Agarilytica rhodophyticola: one gene and its partner. The protein of the gene in region 1 interacts with the protein of each later gene in a pairwise test. Links are inferred from orthologs where the notes say so. Each region holds a gene or a part of one and is shown on either strand. Other genes may lie near its edges. The genes, in order: BVC89_RS11505 and BVC89_RS05315.

Evidence for each region.
Region 2: the proteins of BVC89_RS11505 (region 1) and BVC89_RS05315 interact in binary tests that used the Escherichia coli proteins (3 or more experiments, as listed by UniProt). The link is inferred for Agarilytica rhodophyticola from one-to-one orthologs.

Annotation. Positions count from the first base shown.
Region 1 is NZ_CP020038.1:2,712,247-2,715,080, reverse strand. It holds BVC89_RS11505 (flavodoxin), read right to left. Parts: upstream 1,772-2,834; coding sequence 1,229-1,771; downstream 1-1,228. Other genes in the region: BVC89_RS11500 (GGDEF domain-containing protein), read left to right, coding at 2,137-2,834; BVC89_RS11510 (diacylglycerol kinase), read right to left, coding at 849-1,208; BVC89_RS11515 (Maf family protein), read left to right, coding at 252-860; BVC89_RS11520 (YceD family protein), read right to left, coding at 1-152. UniProt on the Escherichia coli protein: Low-potential electron donor to a number of redox enzymes. Involved in the reactivation of inactive cob(II)alamin in methionine synthase.
Region 2 is NZ_CP020038.1:1,243,021-1,252,791, forward strand. Bases 4,005-6,998 are described here. They hold BVC89_RS05315 (regulatory protein RecX), read left to right. Parts: upstream 4,005-5,272; coding sequence 5,273-5,725; downstream 5,726-6,998. Other genes in these bases: pdxR (MocR-like pyridoxine biosynthesis transcription factor PdxR), read left to right, coding at 4,005-4,547; BVC89_RS05320 (DcaP family trimeric outer membrane transporter), read left to right, coding at 6,232-6,998. Also shown: BVC89_RS05295 (TRAP transporter small permease), read right to left, coding at 47-544; BVC89_RS05300 (TRAP transporter substrate-binding protein), read right to left, coding at 691-1,698; BVC89_RS05305 (porin), read right to left, coding at 1,852-2,955; more of pdxR, read left to right, coding at 3,069-4,004; more of BVC89_RS05320, read left to right, coding at 6,999-7,479; BVC89_RS05325 (substrate-binding periplasmic protein), read left to right, coding at 7,513-8,367; BVC89_RS05330 (dicarboxylate/amino acid:cation symporter), read left to right, coding at 8,449-9,750. UniProt on the Escherichia coli protein: Modulates RecA activity through direct physical interaction. Can inhibit both RecA recombinase and coprotease activities. May have a regulatory role during the SOS response. Inhibits DNA strand exchange in vitro.

The DNA of each region.
Region 1 (2,834 bases):
CTTACGCTAATCTCACCATCACACTGAGCCACTTCATTCAGAGCTTCTAAATTACTACTACTAAGCACTCCCTCGATTGAGGTGCCTGAATGAGCTAATTTCCGCGGACTAACGATACGCGGTATTTGTTGCAATGCTGAGCCGTCTGACATAAGCGCGCCATGATAGGCAGTTGTACTACTGCTGTCAAAGGAAAATGATACTCTATTGCCTAAGTTTAATTAATTTCACACAACAATAGAATATTTTCCATGCCACAACAGACTTTAGCCGCCAAGATTCTACTTGCATCCAGCTCACCCTACCGAAAACAGCAACTCAAGCAGCAATTGGGGCTGGATGTAAAAACCGTAGCACCTGACATAAATGAAAGCCCACTATCGGACGAAATACCCAAACAAACTGCACTCAGACTTTCACTACTGAAAGCTCAAGCCGTTGCCTCGGTTCTTGATGAGCCTCACCTCATTATCGCTGGTGACCAAACCGCTAGTTTTGAGGGTGAACTACTGAAAAAACCAATGACACAAGACATTGCCCACAAACAGCTGCAACGTTTTAGCGGTCGCCAACTGTCATTTTTTTCCGGGGTCTGTCTGCTTCACAGCAAATCAGGAGAGCATCTGGAAACAGTGGTCGAAACACACGTTCAATTTCGTCATCTAAGTGCCGATCAAATCACGTATTATTTAGAATATGACAAGCCGTTTGACTGTGTTGGCGCCTTTAAGAACGAAAGCCTAGGCATAACATTGCTTAAAAGTATAACAAGCAATGATCCTAGTGCCCTGACGGGGCTACCCCTTATCACCTTAACTCAGATGCTACTAGAGATGGGGATTGATGTATTACAGAAATAAAATACTTCCCCAAACATAACCCCATAACAGCAGGCTAATAAGCACGGCAGCCGAGCCCATATCTTTCGCGCGGCCTGCCAACTCATGCTTCTCATAGCCGATACGATCCACAACCGCTTCGATACTGGAGTTAAGCAGCTCAATGATGAGTACTAAAATAACCGAAGCAACTAAAGCGATACGTTCCATTTTAGACACTGGCAACCAAAAAGTTGCCGGTATCAAGACTAGAGCGAAACACATTTCCTGACGGAATGCCGCTTCATATACTAAGGCGGATCGAACACCTTTATATGAATAATACGCGGCCTTTGAAACCCTGGTAAATCCTGTATTTTTTTTAATCATAGAGGAGCAATGAATATATCTTAGTCATCCATTTCGGTAATAGAACTTGTCATACCGAATTGTTGATGAATTTGTTTACACCAAGCATTTAATCGCGATGATGTTAATTCTGGTTGCTGGTCTTCATCGATACCTAGACCAACAAACAGATCCTGTTCATTAACTTTAGCTTTTGATGCGTCAAACTCATATCCCTGTGTGGGCCAATGTCCAATTATTGTAGCACCACCAGCCACTATTACATCGTGTAACATCCCCATAGCATCGAGAAAGAAATCCCCATAGCCAAATTGATCGCCTAAACCAAACAATGCTATAGTTTTATCACTAAAATCAACATCAGATACATCGTCCCAAAAGTCTTCCCAATCGGACTGTATTTGGCCAAAATCCCATGTTGGTATGCCAAAAATAATATGTTGATACTCGGCAAAGTCCAGTTGTGTTGCATCCGCAATATCTTTCACATCACAGACATCAGCACCTAATCTCTGTTGAATACGATACGCTACGGCCTCTGTATTACCTTCGTCACTTCCGAAAAATAAACCTATCTTACTCACTATCGCCTCGTCAGTTCACTCGTCTTTATGGCAAGCTTAAAATTCGCGCGCATTCTCTCAACTTCACCTCATGAACTCAAGAGTCAGGTCTTAAAACAGCCGCATAACAAAGATACTTTATATTGCCGTTTTTACTTAAAAATTGTTATTGCCGGCAACAAATGGCCGGTGAATCAGCAAAATTCATAAAATTTGATGTCAATAATCCGTCATGCTCGGCAACTGCCTCATCCTACTTTTATAACACATTGAAATCTAACACTTTTTTTTAAGGTGTTTATTTGGCACACAATTCGCTTAACGAACTACCAGACAAATACTCGTGCTCTAACAGCACTCTCGGACAAAGTGTTAGGTGTATATTTATGGTGAGATTAGCCGCTTCAAGCTTAGAAATACCATTTAAAAATCCTTCAAATGCGTCAGTGCAGGAATTGGCAAATGACAATTACCTAAAGGAACTGCGTTTTAGCTTGGCTCATAACCTTCAGGCTAGTTTGGATTTGAAAACCACGCTAGAAATGTTTGTTACCAGTATTAAAGATTTAGTGAAGGTATCGAGCCTGACGTATAACGATGAGTCTCTCAATCAAGCAATTATCGTCGGTAAACCTTGTAAGCATACTGTGGCTTACAACCTAAGTTCCGATGAAGTCCAGCTTGGCAGCCTTGAGTTTTCTCGCGGTAAACACTTTTTAGAAACGGAACTGGCCGCATTAGAAATGCTGATAGGTGCACTATTTTTTCCTTTGCGCAATGCCCTTTTGTATAGACGAGCTATTGAGTCATCCATGCAAGATGCTCTTACCAAAATTGGCAATCGCGCGGCTTTAGACATGAGTTTTGAACGCGAATTAAAATTGGCCAAAAGGCATAATCATCCTTTTGCTGTATTGCTTATTGATGTGGACTACTTTAAGCAAATAAATGATAACCGCGGCCATCTCAATGGCGACAAGACACTGCAACAGATAGTGAATTCCATTAAAAACACCTTGCGTGAGACAGATCAGGTATTCCGCTATGGTGGAGAAGAATTTGTTGCCTTATTGCAAAATACAGA
Region 2 (9,771 bases), 1.5 Mb from region 1 along the record:
TCGACGACATAGGTAAGTGTTGTTGTTTAAAACAATGCGAGGCTCATTAACTGTCTAGTGTTTGTATATCTTCATTTTTAATAATGCGACGATAATTTACTTCGATAATCCTAATTGTCATTAGCGTAAACGCAACCGGCAAAATAATGTAGATATACTTCATCTCGATGCCGAGTGTTTGTGATTTCCAGAATTTGTTCATCCGATTGAAAACGAAATCATAAGATAAATAAATAAAATAGACATTAAAGAAAATCCAGAATAGGTCGGCAAACGAGTCTAGGTATTTCCCCCATTTTTTGGGAAGTAATTTGAACTGAATGGTAACGCGGTTGTGCGCATACAATCGAGCAGCTTCACTTGCTCCCAAATAAACAAACCATACAAACATATAAACTGACAGCTCTTCAATCCACGCAAATGAATAGCTGAATAACTCTCTACTTACTATTTGTACAAAGAGTAAAATGACAAAGCTGCACAGTAAAAAACTGCACATCAGTTTTTCGAAATTATTCCAAAGATAAAGGCTTGCCCGTTTCATGTATAAACCCTTGAACTAAAATAAAAGATATAGATAGCCAGGTGCTTGTCACGCACTTGCTAAAATAGGAACATTGTTATAAAAAAGAGGCTGTAGGGGATACTTTGTGAGGCCAAAAAATGGCCCACAATAGTAATACACAATCCTTATTTTACTTGCGGACGGTCTAACTCTTTTAGTACTTTATTGAGTTTTTCTACACCGCCAACGCTGTCATAGAATTTTGGCCACACTGTCTTAGTTGCCAATTCAATAAATTCTTTTTCGTTATTAGCCGGTTCAGTAATTTGCATACCTCTTTTAACCAGCTCAACTTTAATTGCCTCTTCTTTGTCTCTAAGAAGTTGTTCACTGAACTGCGTAGCTTTTTTACCTGCTGCCAGTATTGCCGTTTGATCTTTCTTTGATAAGTTTTGGAAAATAGCTTCTGAGACAATTAATGGTTCAATGGAAAAGATGTAACGAATATTGGTGATATATTTTTGTACTTCATCAAATTTCATTGCATAGACCGTGAGGTAAGGATTGTCTTGCCCGTCAACCACCTTTTGTTGCAGGCCTGCAAAAGTTTCAGACCACGCCATTGGCGTGGGGTTAACGCCCCAAGATTTATAGGTTTCAATCATAATTTCGTTTTTTGGAACACGAATAACCAGACCTTTCAAATCATCAACAGATGACACAGGACGCTTCGAGTTAGTCAACACACGAAAGCCTGAATAAGCCCAGCCGATGATACGCACACCAGCATCACGAATTGTGTTTTCAATCAACCCTTGACCTACAGGCCCTTGTGTTAAATTAACTGCATCTTCCAAACTTAAAATTACGTAAGGCAGAGTTAAAGTGCCGACGGTAGGGGAGAACGGCGTAATGTTATTAATGGCGAGAATAGAAAAATCTAACGTGCCTATTGCTGCTGAATTCACTGTGTCCTGTTCAGATCCTAACTGTCCGTTAAGAAATAAACTTGCGCTGTGCTTGCCCTTGCTTTCTTCTTCTAGGGTGGCGATAAATGCTTCGCCAAGAGCTTCTTGTGCACCGCCCGCGCCATCGCCAACCGCGATTTTGAAGTTTTTTGCGTGAGTCAAAGAAGTTGTTAGTAACGAGGTAGCGAGAACAGTGACGAATAAAAGACCTTTATTAAAAATCATAGTGGTTACCTAAGTTTTGAAAGTTAAGCGACAGGTAAATATTTCAAAGCATGTATTTAAGTTATCAAGAACTGGTAAACGATCGTATATCCAGTTAAATAATTTTATATATCCAGTTTTATTTACAATGAAAATTGCGAAGTAATCACGGGGTTAAAATCGTGTTGAAATTGAGTAATCGTATCTAAAACCTAAGGAGAACGAGTGAAAGTCTTCGCTAAACTCAAACTCCCTGTTTAGATATTCTAGGTGCAACTTCAATGCAGAAACTGGCTGCCACTCAAGCGTGACGTTATAGCCGTCATGCTTACCACTTTCAGGTCCTTCAATGCCATCATCAAATTTAAAATACCCCGCTTTTACCTTGAAATTATTGAACACTGGGTAGGCGAATGCAGTGTCAAATGTGCTTCCATTTCGCTTGTTAGCCCCTAACTCTTCATAGGTTCTGTCTTGATAAGCAAGAGCTGTATATAGCCCATTGCTAAAGGTATAGGCAACAGCACCTGCCCAGACATCGTCGTTGCGAAGCACTTCATTCCCGTCGGCAATTTTTTGATCTAAATAAGTGATTGCAAGGTGCAGATTATCCGTGTCATAACTGATACCGGTATTGACTAAATCGCTCGCATCAGCGCCTTCTTTACCGTCAAACTGCGCCGTCGTCAGATATGTGAAATTGCCCAAGTTTTTTTTGTAACTTATTAAATTATCTACAAAAAATATACTTTCTCGATCATACGCAAAAGGGCTTGATGCGTGGTTGAAAATATCGATATAACCCGCAATTAGTAAGTATTGAGTCGGGCGTTGCTTACCTAAACCAATATTACCAAAGGATGAATTTAGAGCCACATACACTTGGCGTGCGCGTCCAAAATCACCATTATTAGCTAGCGAAATATCCCATTCGCCATGCGCTATTACCGCCAAACTACCCATTATTTCATGAGCAGCTTTAAAGCCTGCATGGCTAAGTGCATCTCTTGTATCCCATACTTTTACGGCACTTTCATCGATGTAACCAAAGGTTGGACGCAAGGTGACGTATAGTTTCGCTTCACCTTCTAGGGGAGTGTTCGCATTAGCGTCTAATGCCGCGATTTTATTTTGCAGTGTTGCTAGTTCACGTCTAAGCTTTTCCACCTCATCTTCCAATTGGGTATCGCTTGCACTGGCAAAACAAGAATTAATTGTTGTTGTTGATAAAAGTATCAGTTGACATAATAGTGACGACTTTTTAATTTGTTTTTTCATTTGCGGCTTCACATTAAGTTCTCTGAGAGACTGTTTTAATTGGTGTAATTACGTTAGCAATACAGCGTGATGAAAAATATATCCAGTTGAGTTTTTTTATATGGCCAGTTTTTATGACGCTATCTGAGATGTCTGTTGAGTTGTTCGAACTCGACCCTTTATTAGGCAATACCATGCAAACACAGCTGTGTGCTGCGATCCTCAATAAGATTCGCAGTGGTGCAGCGTTACCTGGGGCTAAACTGCCTTCTAGCCGAAAGCTCGCAAAATATTTAGGTGTGTCGCGGCCAACGGTTTCTCTTGCATATCAAGAATTGGTTTCTCAAGGGTTTATCGTTGCACATGAACGAAGTGCTTATCGCATTGCTGATCTGCCACCTATCGAAAATTTTATTTCAAAGCATCAGCAAAAAAATATGGGTGAAAAACCTTCAGTTTGGCAGCATCGTTTAAAAAGTTCAGTTATTGATGAACGGCGAAAAATTCGCAAACCTCGAGACTGGCGAGGATTTCCTTATCCATTTATCTACGGACAAATGGATCCAGAGGTATTTGAAATTTCTGCCTGGCAAGATTGTTCACGTAAGGCACACTCGAAAGTTGATTTTGCGAATATGGCAAGTGACGTGGTAGCAGCTGACGATCCTGTATTGGTTGAATTAATTCGCACCCAACTTTTACCCCGCCGTGGCATTCATGCTGATCATGAAGAAATATTGATTACTATAGGCGCGCAAAATGCGTTATGGCTTTCTGTTCAACTTTTAGGTAAGCGTGCACATGCCGTGTGTGAAAACCCCGGTTACCCTGATATTGCCACGATGCTAAGCTTGGCTGAAAACCAAATAAGTTATGTGGATATTGGCCGTGAAGGTCTAAAAATAGAACAAATCCCTTCTAATGCTGATGTGGTGTTTGCTTCTCCAAGCCATCAAGCTCCGACAGGGGTTACCATGCCTTTGGCTAAGAGGGAGCATCTTCTAGAAAAAGCGTCTGAGAACGACTTTATTATTGTTGAGGACGACTACGACTTTGAGATTCGTTTTTTGTCGAATCCAATTAAATCTTTAAAATCCATGGACAAAGACGGCAGAGTCGTTTACATAGGCAGCTTTTCTAAGTCGATGTTTCCTGGTGTTCGCATAGGTTATATGGTGGCCGACCGTGAATTTATTCGTCATGCGCGTAATATCAGGGCTTTAATGCTGCGGCACCCAGCAGGCCTGTTACAGCGCACAGTGGCTAACTTTATTGCACTTGGTCACTACGATACACATCATCAACGTATTAAGCGCATTCTCACTCAGCGTCGGTTTGCTTTACTTGAAGCATTAGATACTGCGAATATTACCGACATTGCCGCTTCCCGCATGGGGGGAAGCAGTTTATGGATACGTGCGCCTGAAGGTATTGATTCCTTAGATTTAGCAGAACGTCTCTACCCTAAAGGTGTTCTGATTGAACCTGGAGCCCCTTTTTTTGCTGATTTCACCAAGCCCCATCGAGAATTCAGGTTGGGTTACTCTTCCATATCGGTAGAAAAAATCATGCAAGGTGTTGAAATAGTTGGCAATGAAATTTTTGCATGTTAGCTTCGTTTGAGTGCTTTTTATTAAGAGGGGTTTTTAAGACAGATCATCTAACACCTATTCTGAGGTAATGATTTGTGCAAAAAATGGTCTTTTTGGTATATGATTGATCTGATATTGTAAGTGCCTCTGTTAGTAACGCTTTGAAATCTTATTCATCTGTTCGTGTGGATATTCGACGTATTGATGTTGTCAAAGGTGGCTTCTCCGAAACTTGAGTCAAAATTGTCAAAAATAAAGTTGCTCTTTCCTTTAATTAGGATGAATGTTCAATACTTTATGATCCGGATATTAGTCGTCTAGGAGAAACTGTTGACTATGGTGTGATTGCCGAAGGTGAAGATGCAACCGAAAATGAAGCAGCTTAACTGAACTTTTATGGTGTTAGTTGCATCTAAAGAATTATTTTGCCGCAAAATAGATTGTTAATAATCACTTCGTTGATATTTTGCATTTGATAGAAAAAACTGAAATATCAACTACAATCTATAGTGTCTAGCGGATTTAAAAATAAAATTGAGATAAACGGTCTAAAAAATGCGATGTTTACTTCGCATTTTTTTTATCAGATATTTTTTTTCATGTAACATAGCTTTAATATCTTGGACATTAATATACGGAGCTTTATTTGGGCAGAGTCTAGTAAGTTGCTGTTTTTATGCACAAACACTTTTGCTTAAATAAAAGATTTTATTAGCAACTATAACTATTAAATAGTGGTTAAAATATTGAAAAATTTAGCGAGCAGTGACGCTTCTATCAAAAATGCCGCCTTGGCTCTACTAGCACGCCGAGAGCATTCAAAATATGAATTAGCATCCAAATTATCCCGTAAGTTTTCCGATGCGCAAAAGGTTCAGCAAGAGCTGGATGCCTTAGCCAAGGACAACTTACAAAGTGAAGAGCGCTTTGTTGAATCCTTTATACGTGCAAAGAAAAATCACGGTAAGGGACCAAAGTTTATTAAACAGGAGTTGCGACAACGAGGTGTTAGTGAATACCTTATCGCTTCATATGTATACGAAAATGATGAAGACTGGTTAGAGTTGGCTAAGCAAGTATATACAAAGAAATTTGGTATGACCCCTGTGGCTGACAGCAAAGATAAGGCGCGCCGTATTCGCTTTATGGTATCCCGTGGATTTTCCGCTGATAATGTTATGAGTTTGTTAAGTAACTAGCCTGCTTTTTGCGCTAAGTATCATTTTTTAAGGAAAGTTACTTAGCGATATATTATCCATAACTCTAATGCTTGCACCTTTCTTTTTTTCAACTCTTTATGGCTTATAGCCATATTTAAATAGTTTATTATCGGCAGTGTTATTATATTTTATTTACTTTATATAGTGAGCTGCAACCGATTTTTCCTCCGTTTATTAATAAACACATTCTTAGAAAAAACAATCAATTATATCACCATCTAATGCACTTCTTTAGCTTACCTCTTTATTCAAAACAAAAGATAGCTTTCATAGTAAATTTAACTTTGTAAATAATAAAAAGAGAGCAAAAAAAGCTTAGTTCGCACGATTTTTCAGAAGAAAAAAGATGTTTAATTAAAACTCTGTTCTTATCATTTTATGAGCGTTTAAATATCTTTGATATGTGGAAATGGGATTTTCAAATACTAAGTGACTCTATGTTTAGCCTTGATGCTTTTGTAAGATATGTAAGACTAGTTACATATATGTTTTTACTTTTTTCAGGTAATAATCTTTATGCTTATGAAGTGCAAGATATATTGCAAGAAATTAAGAAACTTAAGGAAGACAATATTCGTCTTAATCAGCGCTTGAAAAAAATAGAGACAGCAGAAAAAACAACATATTCAGATGGTAAAAAAGTAATTAAAGTAAACGGCTATATAAAAGCTGATGCACTCTATGACCTTCACGCGAAAAGTGGTGACCGGATTAATTATTTATCGATTCCTCTTGATGGATCAGTCCAAGCAAATAATAGCAATCATTTTCGTATGCATTTAAAGGAGTCAAGAATAGGCTTGTTTTCTAAAAGAAAAATACAAGATCAGCTTATAAAACTCTATTTTGAAGTCGACTTTTTTGGGGATGGTACTGAAAGTGCCCCGGGGTCTGAGCTTGTGACTAATTCAGTAGGACTCCGCTTAAGACATGCTTCAATTAACGTTGGTTCGTGGTTAATTGGTCAGAGTTGGTCGAATTATGTCGATGTCCGCTCCTTTCCTGAAAATCTTGATTTCGCCAATGATACGGGGCAGTCACTCATCTTACAGCCGCAAATACGTTTTACAAAGAAAATTAGCGCTATCATAGCCTCAATAGCAATTGAAAACCCCGAAAGTGATTTTGTGGATTTCGAGGGTAACAAACGTCCAGGTGCAAAAGACTCACTTCCTGATTTTACCGCTAAGTTGTTATATGAAAATAATAAAAGCCACTACTCTTTACAGACAGTTCTTAGAGAAATAAAAGCTTATCGAAATGGCTCTTCGTTATCAACGACGGGGTTCGGTATAGGAATTTCGGGAAAAAAGTTTGTTTCTAGTAAAAACATTATTCGTTTTCATTTTAGTTACGGTGATGGTATTGGTCGCTATATTCAAGAAGCAAGTAATAGTGCTGCCATTGTTTATGATAGCGACACTGTTAACACCCTTGTTAGCCAGCAAGCTTATGGCGGTTATATTGGCTTCCAGTATCAATGGAATAATAAGGTGCGTTCTAATATCAATACTGGCTTTACGAGAATTAATTGGGATGATGCTTTCAATATTACTTTTGAAAATGGTGAAGTTTTTTTTTCGCACTATCAGTCCCTGCATGTAAATTTAATTTGGCGCTGGTTTGAAAAGACCGATATCGGTGTGGAATATTCGCTGGCCAAAGCCAGGCTGTATGATAATAGGCAAGGTAAGGTCAGCCGCATACAAATGAGTATAAAGTATCCATTTTAATATTATTAATAAATAGAAGTATAGGTGTTATTTATGTATTTAATAGTGCTTCGATTACTTTTACTAAGTTCTGTTTTCTTTTGTTACAGTAGTAGTGGTAAGGAGTTAGATAGTCAGCAAGATATACCTTATGACATAAAAGAAATTATTGATCGTGGTACTCTAAAAGTAGCCGTTTATAGTAAAGATACTGAGCCTTATTACTATGTTAATAATAACGGAAAATTCACAGGCATCGATATAGAGCTTATAAAAGGATTTGCCAGTTTACTCAATGTCGACGTGGTTTTTGACCGGTCTGCTAATTCACTAGACGATGTTATTGAAAAAGTGTCTTCTAAGCAGGTCGATTTGGCAATTTGCAAACTTAGCATTACGTTTTCACGAGCTTCTAAAGTTAGTTTTTCAAAACCCTACTTGCGTTTATATCAGGGACTATTAGTTAGTCGGTTAGCTTTGTCTAAGCAACAAAATGGGCGTAGTAGAGAAGAAACTATACAAAACTTAGAAGGTAGGATTGGTGTCATTTCAAACTCTTCATATGTTGGATATGCCCAACAACGTTTTAAAGGGATGGAAATCACGGGATTTGACTCTTGGCAGAATGTGGTTACTGCTGTAACAGATAACAAAATCGTTGCTGCTTATCGCGATGATAGTGAAATAAAAAAAGTTATACGTGATGACCCTGATGCTGCAATAGATTTATTTGCTGTTGTTTTTTTAGATGCTATAGATCAAAAAGGGATTGCTATACCGTGGGAATCCTATCACCTTAAATTCTTAATCGATCAATACATTACTTCTTTAGATTTAGATTTGACAGCAGATCGAGTACTTTTTGAATACGATACTGTGCTAGAAAAAATTTATCGAAATACACATTAAAACGTTAGCTGATAACAAGATAGTTTCTGAATAGTTTATGGTTTGGGTTGTATTTATATATTTTCAGAATAGGAAACTCGTATGTTTTTCTACGATAGATTAAAAAAAGTAATTAATTTTGAGTCGTTAAAAAGTATTTGGGCGGTACTAATTGGCGCTGGTGTTGGTGTTTATATTGGTGTAGAAAAAAAAGAGTATGTCAGCTTGGTGGCACCAATGGGAGAGATTTATTTAGATATCTTGGAAATGTGTGTACTACCAATTTTGCTATCGGCTATTACTGTCAGTATTAGTCGGCTTATGGTAGACCATGGTGGTTCAGATTATATCAAAAAAATTCTTATAGTATTTTTGATATTCATCACATTCGCCAGTGTATTGGGTACTACGTCAGGTTTTATTACTCGACCCGGTAGCAATTTAGATACGAACGCTTTGACTACTTTGGGATCGGTTGTTCAGAGCTCAGGTAAGCCTAACTTAGAAATGTCACTATCGACACCTTATATAGAGCCGGAGAAAGAGTCTATTATTGTCGGTTTTGTATTTGACCTTGTTCCCAATAATATTTTTGATGCATTGAGCCGAGGTGATAATTTAAAAGTGCTGTTCTTTGCCATATTGTTTGGTACCGGCATAGGGGCATTGAAAAAACAATCTTCTCTTGCGTTAATTTCAGTCATGGACAGTGTTTCAGGTACCTTCATTAAAATTGTGCAGTGGCTTATGTATTTACTGCCTTTTGCTTTTTGTGGTTTGATTTCTTCTACTCTAAGTAAAATAGGTGTTGAAGCGCTTGTCGGATTAATAAAGTTTGTATGCGTTGTAATAGGGTCTTATATTTTTCTCTCACTGGGCTCAGGTATAATCGTATGGCGCAGAACAGGCTCATTAGATCTCTCGGTGAAGGCATTACGCGAGCCCGCTTTGTTGGCCTTGGTGACCTCTAGTATTATGGCAGCTTTGCCGGCGACAATAACGGCAATGAACAAAACTCTGGGCTACAATAAGCGTTCCGTTGATTTAATTATCCCCTTGTCCTTCACTTTGTGTCGTATCGGACCTACCATGTATTTTGCCTTGGCAACAATGTTCGTGGCTCAATTATACGATGTTAAACTAGATCTAGAGTCTATTTTCGTTGTGATTGTTGGGTCGGTGATCGCCGGTACTGCCACTGCGGGTTCATCTGGTGTGACATTATTGGCGATGTTAGGGCTTATTTTGTCGGCCTTAAAGCTACCGTTAGAAGCTGTCATCATTCTCTTTATTGTGATAGACCCCATTATTGCTCCGTTTCGAGTATTAGTGAGCGTGCATGCGGCTTGTGCCATTGCGACTTTAGTTCTTCCTAAAAAGGAATTATCTCTTAATAATACATGAACAACTAACGTGAACAACTAA